DNA from 2 places in the Nonomuraea sp. NPDC049504 genome. Region 1 is predicted to be linked to the other one. Evidence: riboswitches for the same ligand, from Rfam matches in the RefSeq annotation. Region 1 holds a riboswitch; the other holds the start of a gene.
What was found. Region 1 has a riboswitch for cyclic di-AMP ahead of AB0K28_RS24315 (C40 family peptidase). Riboswitches for the same ligand answer to the same signal wherever they lie in the genome.
Positions count from the first base shown of each region.

Region 2: linked by a shared signal. The riboswitch ahead of AB0K28_RS16880 (CHAP domain-containing protein) and the one ahead of AB0K28_RS24315 (C40 family peptidase) in region 1 are both predicted to bind cyclic di-AMP.

Region 1 covers NZ_JBFAPT010000013.1:19,052-23,443, forward strand. Annotated here, with positions in the region: gene AB0K28_RS24305 (M48 family metallopeptidase) at 1-79, opposite strand, end outside; gene AB0K28_RS24310 (hypothetical protein) at 91-900, opposite strand; gene AB0K28_RS24315 (C40 family peptidase) at 1,033-1,560, opposite strand; cyclic di-AMP (ydaO/yuaA leader) riboswitch at 1,634-1,799, opposite strand; gene AB0K28_RS24320 (NlpC/P60 family protein) at 2,480-3,394, opposite strand; gene AB0K28_RS24325 (NYN domain-containing protein) at 3,541-4,392, opposite strand, start outside.
Region 2 covers NZ_JBFAPT010000008.1:947-5,338, reverse strand. Annotated here, with positions in the region: gene AB0K28_RS16885 (CHAP domain-containing protein) at 1-737, opposite strand, end outside; cyclic di-AMP (ydaO/yuaA leader) riboswitch at 751-906, opposite strand; gene AB0K28_RS16880 (CHAP domain-containing protein) at 1,184-1,816, opposite strand; cyclic di-AMP (ydaO/yuaA leader) riboswitch at 1,830-1,976, opposite strand; cyclic di-AMP (ydaO/yuaA leader) riboswitch at 2,509-2,655, shown strand; gene AB0K28_RS16875 (GH25 family lysozyme) at 2,740-3,393, shown strand; gene AB0K28_RS16870 (MFS transporter) at 3,665-4,392, opposite strand, start outside.

The DNA.
Region 1 (4,392 bases):
GGGCGCCCTCCGCTTCTCGGGTCTCCTCCTCCGGGGCGTGGTTCGTCTCCCGGTCGTCCGGGTCTTGTCGTTCGCTCATCTGCCTCCCCTTCATACGAGCTGATCCCGCACGTACGCGCGCCACCGCGCGGTCAGCGTCGCGACGGAGAGCCCGAGCGCGGCGAGCGCCCGATCGGCCCCGTCCACGCGGGCCGCACGGTAGAGCCTCACCAGGGTCCCCTCACCGAACCGGTCAGCGAGGAAGCGACACGCCAGCCACGCCTCCTGGTACGCCCGCGCGAGCCCGGCCGGGTCACCCCCGTCCGCCGCGAAAGCCGCAGGTCCGGGCAGAACGGTCGGGAGGCGCCCGGCGCGCACCTCGGCGGCCAGCTCGGCGGCGGCCGTCGCCACGGGCAGTCCGGCGTCGCGGTAGGCGACGTAGTCGGCGAAACCCTCGTACAGCCAGACGGGCAGATTGTCGGTGCCGGCGACGACGTGGGTGAGCTCGTGGGCGAGGACGACGTCCCTGCCGACGGGGTTGAGGGTGGCGAACGCCTCGGGGACGACGATCACCCGCGCGCCGTCGGCCACCGCCGCGAGCCCGTCCACCCCGCCCACCCGGGCCAGGCGCGCGGCCTCACGGGCGCCGGCCGGGACGACGATCAGGGGGCGTACGGAGCGGGCGAGCACCGCCGACACCCTCCGGCCCGCCGTATCGGCCCTGCGCGCCAGCTCGTCGAGCCCCGCGGCGTCGTGGCCCACGACCGTGGACCACCGGCCGCGGCGTACGACGTGGAGCCCCGGCCACAGGTCGCGCGCCTGCGCAGGCAGGACGGGCGCGTCAGGCAGCGGAGCGGCGGCCGAGACGGCGAGGAGCACCAGCCCGGTCACCGCGGCTCGTCGGCTCACCTGCTCGGACACAGTGCCCGATCGTATGCGCTGCCTTGCGGGTCAAGGGTCGGGAACGCGAGAGCCCCCGTACGCACCCCACGAGTCGAAGCTCGGGAACGCGAGAGCCCCGTCCGGATCGGGGAGGATCCGGACGGGGCTTCTTCACACGCCGGGACGGACGGCGCCGACGAAGGACGACCTTCGCCATCCGCTCAGCTTGTCGATGCGTACCCGTTCACCTGTCCGCGGTGAATGGATCATCTTGCCCTTGCCGACGTACATGCCCACATGGCCGAGCCCGTTGAAGAACATCAGGTCACCTGGCTTGAGATGGCGCCAGGAGACCTTCTTCCTCGTGCGGGCGAACTGGCTGTTCGTCACGCGCGGGAGTTTGACGCCGGCCTTCTTCCAGGCGAACTGGACGAGGCCTGAGCAGTCAAACGAACCAGGTCCTGTGCCCCCGTAACGGTACGGGTCACCGATCTGCTTCTTGGCCACGGCGACGGCCTTGCCGGCCCTCGCCTTCTGCCGGGCGGCTTTGGCGGCCTTCTTACGGGCCTTCGCCGACGCCGTGGTGCGGGCGGTGGTCGCCGCCTTCACCGTCGTGCCGGCCGCCGCACTGGTCTCGCGGGTCGTCGCCGCCTGAGCTGCCGGAGCATGGAGGACCATACCTCCGGCCGTCACGGTCATCGTGAGTGCGACACCACTCAGGGCAAGGCGGGACAGGCGGGGGTTCTGCAGGGAGTTAGACAGGATTTCTCCTTGTGTCTTCCACGAACGCCTACCGGGTTAGCTGACGGATTCGGGCGTGGAAGTCGCCCTACGGCGCGATGGGCGCGCCGATTCACCCCTGATCCCTTGGGGAACGTGGGATCGCTGGGTCCCCGGCTCCGTGCCTCCTGGCTGCACGGATTCGGCAGGTCGGCACCCCGATCAGAAGTGCGATGGGGATATCAGGGCCGACCGGCGGATTTTTGTCTGTCTCACATCGGGAGGGACCGATGCCGGTTCGCGGCGACATGGCTTGTTCACCGCGACGACGCCAGAAGCTACGCCGAAGGGTCAAGAATCTGCAAAGCGTGAATGGCCCTGTAAAGATCGGATAGCGGGATTTGTCAGACTTGAAACCCCTGCTGGAACCCCAGGTCTTGTGACCAAAATGTGACCTCACTCACACTTGCTTTCCCGGGCTTTTGTCAGGTCCCAGCAGTCACATGAGTCACAGCAGTCACAAACGCGAACACCCTTCTCGCCCCCGCTGGCCGGCCGGACGCGAGGGACGCTCACCCCGAAAAATCCACCCTTTGTACGACTCGCCCTAGTAGTGACCGATCAGGAGGTCACGCCCGTCGAAGGCACGCCGATCAAGGACCTTGGCAACTATCGATCTTCGTAGATGAGCTGCGACATGGATCACAGCCGAGCGGCCACCGCTTGCGCAGAGTGCTGATGCTGAACGCGACCGCGATGAGGGGCGTGCGGAACGGCGAGCGCCAGGAGCCGACGCCAGGCCGGAACCCCCGCTGTCACGCAGTAAGCCCCGGCGGCCGGATCGCCCGGAGCCGGAAGCTGGATGCCGGGGGCCGGGGGCCAGGAGCCGGATGGCCGGCTACGGGCGGATGGCGCCGACGAGGTTGCGGCCGTAGGCGGAGAGTTTGACGACCTTGACGACGTCGCCGGTCTGCGGCGCGTGGACGATCTGCCCGTTGCCCGCATAAATGCTGACGTGTCCCAGGCCCTCGGAGAAGATGAGGTCGCCGGGCTGCAGCGCGTCCAGGGAGACCCGCCGGCTCTGGCCCCAGGCCCACTGCTGCCACGTCGTCCGGGGCAGCGAGACCCCGGCGGCCCGCCAGGCCGCCTGCGTGAGCCCCGAGCAGTCGTACCCGCCGGGCCCGGTGCCGCCGAACACGTACGGCTTGCCGACCTGCGCGTACGCGAACCGCAGCACCGAGGCCGCGCTCCCCGACGCCGGCCCGGTGTACTTGATGCCGGTGCTGTTGGGGTTGCCCGGGTTGTACGCCCCCAGCTTCTTCAGCAGCTTCTTCTGCTGCGCGACCAGCTTGAGGATCTCCGAGCGTTCCTTCTGTACGGCGTCGCGTTCCTTGTCGGCGGCCTTGAGCGCCTTCTGCGCCTTGTCCCGCTCGATCTTCAGCCCCCGGTTCTCCCGGTCGAAGGCGGCGAGCTTCTGCAGGCGTTCCTGGGAGAGCTGCCCGGCCACGGCGAGCCCGGACAGGCGGCCCTGGGGGTCGTTCGAGCCGAAGATGCCGGGCCATGAGGTGATGTCCTCGCCCAGCTTGTAGCTGTCGACGGCCATGCCGGCCACCTGGGCGCGCAGGTCGGCGACGGTGGCCAGCTTGCGCTTGTAGCTCGTGTCGAGCGAGGAGTAGGTGCCCTTGGCCTTCTTGTAGCGCTCGGTGGCGGTGTTGTACCGGTCGACGACCTTGTCCGCCTTGTCGTTGAGCTTCTCCAGTTTGGCCTTCGCCTGGGCCAGCGTGGGCTGGGGATCAGCGAGAGCCGCTCCCATCGGAGTCAGCATCAGTCCGAACGCGAGACCCGCGGCCATCGGCACCCGGCCAAACCTCACTGTATCGCCCTCCCCAGGATTTACATCTGGGGCGAAATAGTACAGAAGTGGCGGGTGAGCTAGTGCTAAACCTACCAATTCGTAACTTAGGCGCGACTCAGTCGGCGCAGCAGCAAACCAGACGGAACGGGTCTGGCTCCCATCCGGCGTACGGACTCGGCCACCTCGCGGTCGGACGAGACGACGGCGATGGCCCGGCCCGGCGGCTCGGCGCGGACGAGCTGGCGGATCAGGTCGTCGGCGATCTCCCCCGGCGCGCTGAACAGCACCCGCACCCCCCGCGGCGCCACCACCTGCACCGGCGCGTTGAGCTCCGCCCCGTCGAAGACCACCGTCACCTCGACGCGGGTCTGGGCGACGAGGCCGCCGAGCCCGTTCATGAGGCGGGTGCGCTGGTCGGCGAGGGTGAGCGTGCCGTAGCCGGTCTTGGTGACGTTGTAGCCGTCGATGATGAGGTGCACCTGCGGCAGCGCGAGGAGCTGGTCGAGCAGCTGCGGGTCGTCGTCGGCCAGCGCGCGGGCGGGCACGCCGCGGACGTTGGGGCGCTCGCCGGTGACCGCCGCGACCGAGTCGGCGGGCCGGCTGATCGTGGTCGGCAGCGCCAGCTCCCGGCGCAGCCCGGCGGAGGCGTCCTGGAGGGCGTCGAGCAGCACGCGGATGCGGGCGTCCTCGATGCTCCTTCCCTCGCGGGCGGCCCGGCGCGAGGCTTCGAGCTGCTTCTCCACGTCGGCGAGGCGCTCGCGCAGCCGCCGCAGCTCGGCCTCGGCGCCGCTGCCCGCGTGGGAGGCGGCGGTCCTGGCCTCCTCGGCGGCGTGCTCCATCTCCTCGGCCCGCCGCACCGCCGCTTTGGCCCGCTCGCGGGCGTCGTGGAGCTTGCGGCGCAGGTCGGAGTTCTCCGCGCGGGCCGCCTTGAGCTGCTCGCGCAGCCGGTCGGCCTC
Region 2 (4,392 bases), on a different contig from region 1:
CCGCAGGCCACTTTGCGATGCCGCCCAGCCACGACGGCGACGCGGCGCGCTCTTGCTCGCTTGATGATCAGGGTCGCGCCGATCAGCATGGCGAGAGAGCCTGCCGGAACAGCCATCACGTCGATCAAAGTCATGCTGTCGGGCGAGGCCGAGGTCACGGATGCTGTGGCGGCTTTGGGAGGCCCTGCCTTGCCGAAGGCGGCCGGCTGCAGTGGAGGGGAACCTAACTCACCCTCGATGATGTAGACCTCTCTGCCGCCGTCTCCCATCTTTTCCCGCACTTTCTTCGGCAGTCCGTACCCGACGACCTTGTTCTGATCGCGCTCCTTGCGCTTGAGCCACACCCTGTCGACGTTGCCCTCGATCGTGGAGATCCTCTCACCGTCCACCCGCTCCACGATGCCCGCGTGATCGATGCCGCCGAGGTCCTTGGAGCCGCTCCAGTCGTAGAACACGATCGCACCCGGTTCAGGCCTGTTGCTCCATGCTCCCTGCGACTTGAACCACCTTGCGTGGTCCACCGTGTAGGCGAACTCGCCGACATACTTCTCGACGCCCGCCTGGTTGGCGGCCCAGGTGATGAACATGTCACACCAGGGAGCGGTCCTGAAGTAGGAGTCGCTGGAATCCACGTTGACGTAGTACCAGTCGCCGAACCTGGTGTAGCCGCTGCTCTGCTCCTGGTAGCCGAGATACTTCTGGGCAGCCTCAAGCAGGCCCTCGTCAATGGATGCCATAGGCCGGGGGAATAGCCCTTCTCCTCGACCGCCTACCGGGTTAGCTGACGGATTCGGGCCAGGAGACGCCCTACCGCCGCACCTGCGGCGGATTCACCCCGTACGTGGATCGCTCCACGCGGTTGGTTCCCCGGTTCCCGGACACGCCGGGATTGAGCGGCTGGCCGATCGACTTCGGGAGAAGCCAGGTCACCCGACCAGTACGATGCACTGTAGTAGATGGGTTGACCTGTTTGTGATGCTATGCGAAAAAGATCTACCCCGCGCGGGGAGTGCAGCTTGGGCCCTACCTTGCCCCGCCTATACGGAGGCTGCACGGCGCCGGCCGCTCACCGTGCCTCAGGCAGGCTTCACATGCAACGGGTGGTGCAGGAAGTCGTCCTGCACCACCCGTGTTCCCTTGACCATCGCACTGGCAAGGAGCTCTCTGTCGGCCTGCTTACAGGTCAGGCCTTGTACTCGGGGTACCCGTAGCCCACCACCTGCGACTTGGGCCGGATCCGCTGCTCGACCTTGCCGTTGCCGGTGTTGCCCTCGACCGTGGTGATCGTCCCGTTGCCGTTGTCCTGCTTGACCAGGCCCATGTGGTCGATGCCCGTAGTGCTCTTGCCGTTCCAGTCGTAGAAGACGACGGCGCCGGGCTTGGCGAGCGTGCCCCACTTCTTGTTGGCCTGGAACCACTTGGCCCAGGTGACGGTGTACGCATCCCAGCCCACGGTCGAACGGGCACCCGCCTTCTCGCCCACCCAGGAGACGAACATGGCGCACCACGGCGCGTTGGCGTAGGCCTGCACGCTGCCGCCGTCACGGGCGATGGTCTCCTTCGCCCGCTGGGAGGACATGTACCAGCTGTGGAACGGCGTTCCGCCACCCGCGGCGTTCTCTGCCACGCCGATCTGCGACTCAGCGATCTTCAGCACCGACTGCGCGGACGCCTGCGTCGCAGGCTTCTGGGCTTGGTGGTCGGCGGCGAAGGCTGGCGTGCCGGCGAGCATCGCGCCTGTAGCCACACTGGCCGCGGCGGCCAACCCGCCAAGGGTCGCGGGCTTCAGGGCATGGGCGAAGACGTTCTTACGCATGAGTGGAAATTGCTCCTTGCTTCCATGCCGCCTACCGGGTTAGCTGACGGGTTCGGGCGTGGAAGTGCCCTACGGAACGCTCCTGCGGAGCGCGCCGATTCACCCCAGGAACATGTGGGTCCCCGGCTCCGCGAGATCGCGAATTCGGCGGCCGCATCACACCCGCAGTCACGACGTTCATGCTGGTGAGAGGCGGTCTCGGCAATACAGAGACGTTCCGCGACAGGCAACGCTGCCAGGCGATACGCCGTGAGTCCTCGAAGGTAAGCGAAACGCATAGAAAGATGCAAGCGAGCCTCGGGAGAAGGCGACGGAATACCCTGCCCTGCAGGCGATCCCGATAAAATCCTTTACCTACTCACGATCGATGAGAGAGCGTTGCCGAATCGTTTGTATCGTCTGCCACACAGTGCCCTGGAGTCACACAGCCGACCGGAGTTTCGCCTTCACGAGCTACGCCGAACAGGACAAGCAGCGACGGGCGTGAGGCTTTACCCAAACCGGAAACCCCTGCTGGCACGGCAGTTCTCGCCCGAAAGAGCCCCGACTCGTGGACGTCCACTTTGCTCCACTTGCACTCTCTTTGGGTAAATATGTACCTTTAGGCAGCGCGGCGTCCTATGGATGAGCCTTTCGCCTGACGCCGCCTTTCTTGACCGGACCGTGCGCCATCTCCAGCACTCTCGTGCGAGGGCGCTCGGCCGCCGAGTCCGCAGACACTGCGGAGCCGGGGACCCATCGTTCTTTGGGGTGAATCGGACGCCAACCAGGCGGCGTCCGTAGGGCACTTCCAGTCCCGAACCCGTCAGCTAACCCGGTAGGCGGCATGGAAGCAAGGAGTCAACACCATCAAGCTCGACTACAAGCGCTTCAGCATTGCCGTAGCAGGAGCCGTCCTGGCCGGAACCGCAGCCATCACCGGCGTGACGGGGACGGCGTTCGCCGAGACCACGGGCCACGACGCGACCCACAGCGCTCAGCACGAAGCCAGGTCGTTTACTTACGGCGTGGACGTCTCGCGGTACGAGTCCGACTACGACTGGAACGCCAGCCCGGCACAGTTCGGCATCATCAAGGCCACCGAGGGCACGAGTTTCCGCGACGCCTCGTTCGCCCGACACTGGAGCGAGCTAGGCAAGAAGGGAATCGTGCGCGGGGCCTACCACTACGGCCACCCCGGCAACGACCCCATCGCTGAGGCCGAGTACTTCCTGGCCATGGTCAACTCCCAGCCCGCCAAGGCCGGCGATCTGCTGGTCCTGGACCTGGAGACCACCGACGGCAGGTCCGTCGCCGAGGTCAACGCCTGGGCCAAGGCCTGGCTGTCCCACGTGAAGACCAAGACCGGGGTCACCCCGATGCTGTACAGCGGCTGGAACTTCGCCAACACCTACGGCAAGGGCCTGGCCGACTACCCCCTCTGGGTCGCTCACTACAGCAAGCCCAAGGGCCAGCTCGCTCCGCCCGCCGACTGGAAGTCCTGGACCATCCACCAGTACACCGACTCCCCCGTCGACCAGAACGTCTCCGCACTCACTCCTGAGCAGCTGCGGGGCCTCGGCCGTCCCGCCGTGTAGGGACGTAGATCCTCGGAGAGGATCTCAAGCGCCTCGGGGAGCCGGCCGACGAGCGCGTAACCGGTATTGCCGCGGCCGATGGCGGTGATCAGTGCTGAGGAGATGGGCTCGACGAGCGGGGGTCCATCTCCGCGATGCGCATGGGCAGGACGTCCGGCGGGAACTCCCGCCACTTGACGCTGCGCCTTCGGAGGAGTTCCTCGGTGCTGTAGGCGGTGAGGATGTGTTCGGGTCCGTGGTCAACGGTGGTCTTCTTTCGCGGCTGGATGCGTCAGGACTGCTCGGCCTCGGCGGCGGGGCCGGTCGCGGGGATGTGGCGGAGCTTGGTGATCGCCAGGATCGCCGCGCCGGCGGCGATGGCCGCGGCGATGACGGCGGCGGTGTTGAGCCCGCTGGTGAAGGCCTCGCGAGCCGGGGCGAGCAGCGCCGTGCCGAGGTCGGCCGGCAGACTCTGCGCGGCCGAGACCGCGCCGTCCAGGCTCTCGCGGCCTGCCGCGGCGGCCTCGGACGGCAGGGCGGCGGGGAGGGTGGTGGCGGCCTGGGCGCGGTAGACGGCGGCGCCGATGCTGCCGATGATCGCAATGCCGAGCGAGATACCCAGGTCGCTGCACGTGGTGGCCAGCCCGGACGCCGCCCCTGCCTTCTGCGGCGGCACCGAGCCGACGACCAGGTTCGTGGTCAGGGCCATGGACGGCGCGACGGCGGGATACAGCACGATGAAGCCCGCGACCAGCAGCGGGAGCCCGCCGGCGGCGTTGACCTGGGTGAGCATCAGGTAGCCGATCACCTGCACGGCAAGCCCGGCCGCGATGAGGTATCCGGGGCGGACGCGCCGTACCAGGACGGGTGAGAGGGTGGAGACGACCACCAGCAGGGCGGCGGCAGGCAGCACCCACAGCCCGGCCGTCAGCGGGGAGAGCCCCTCGACGAGCTGCAGGTACTGAGTGAACAGCAGATAGATGCCGCCGAGCGCGGTGGCCGCCAGCAGGAAGACGCCCA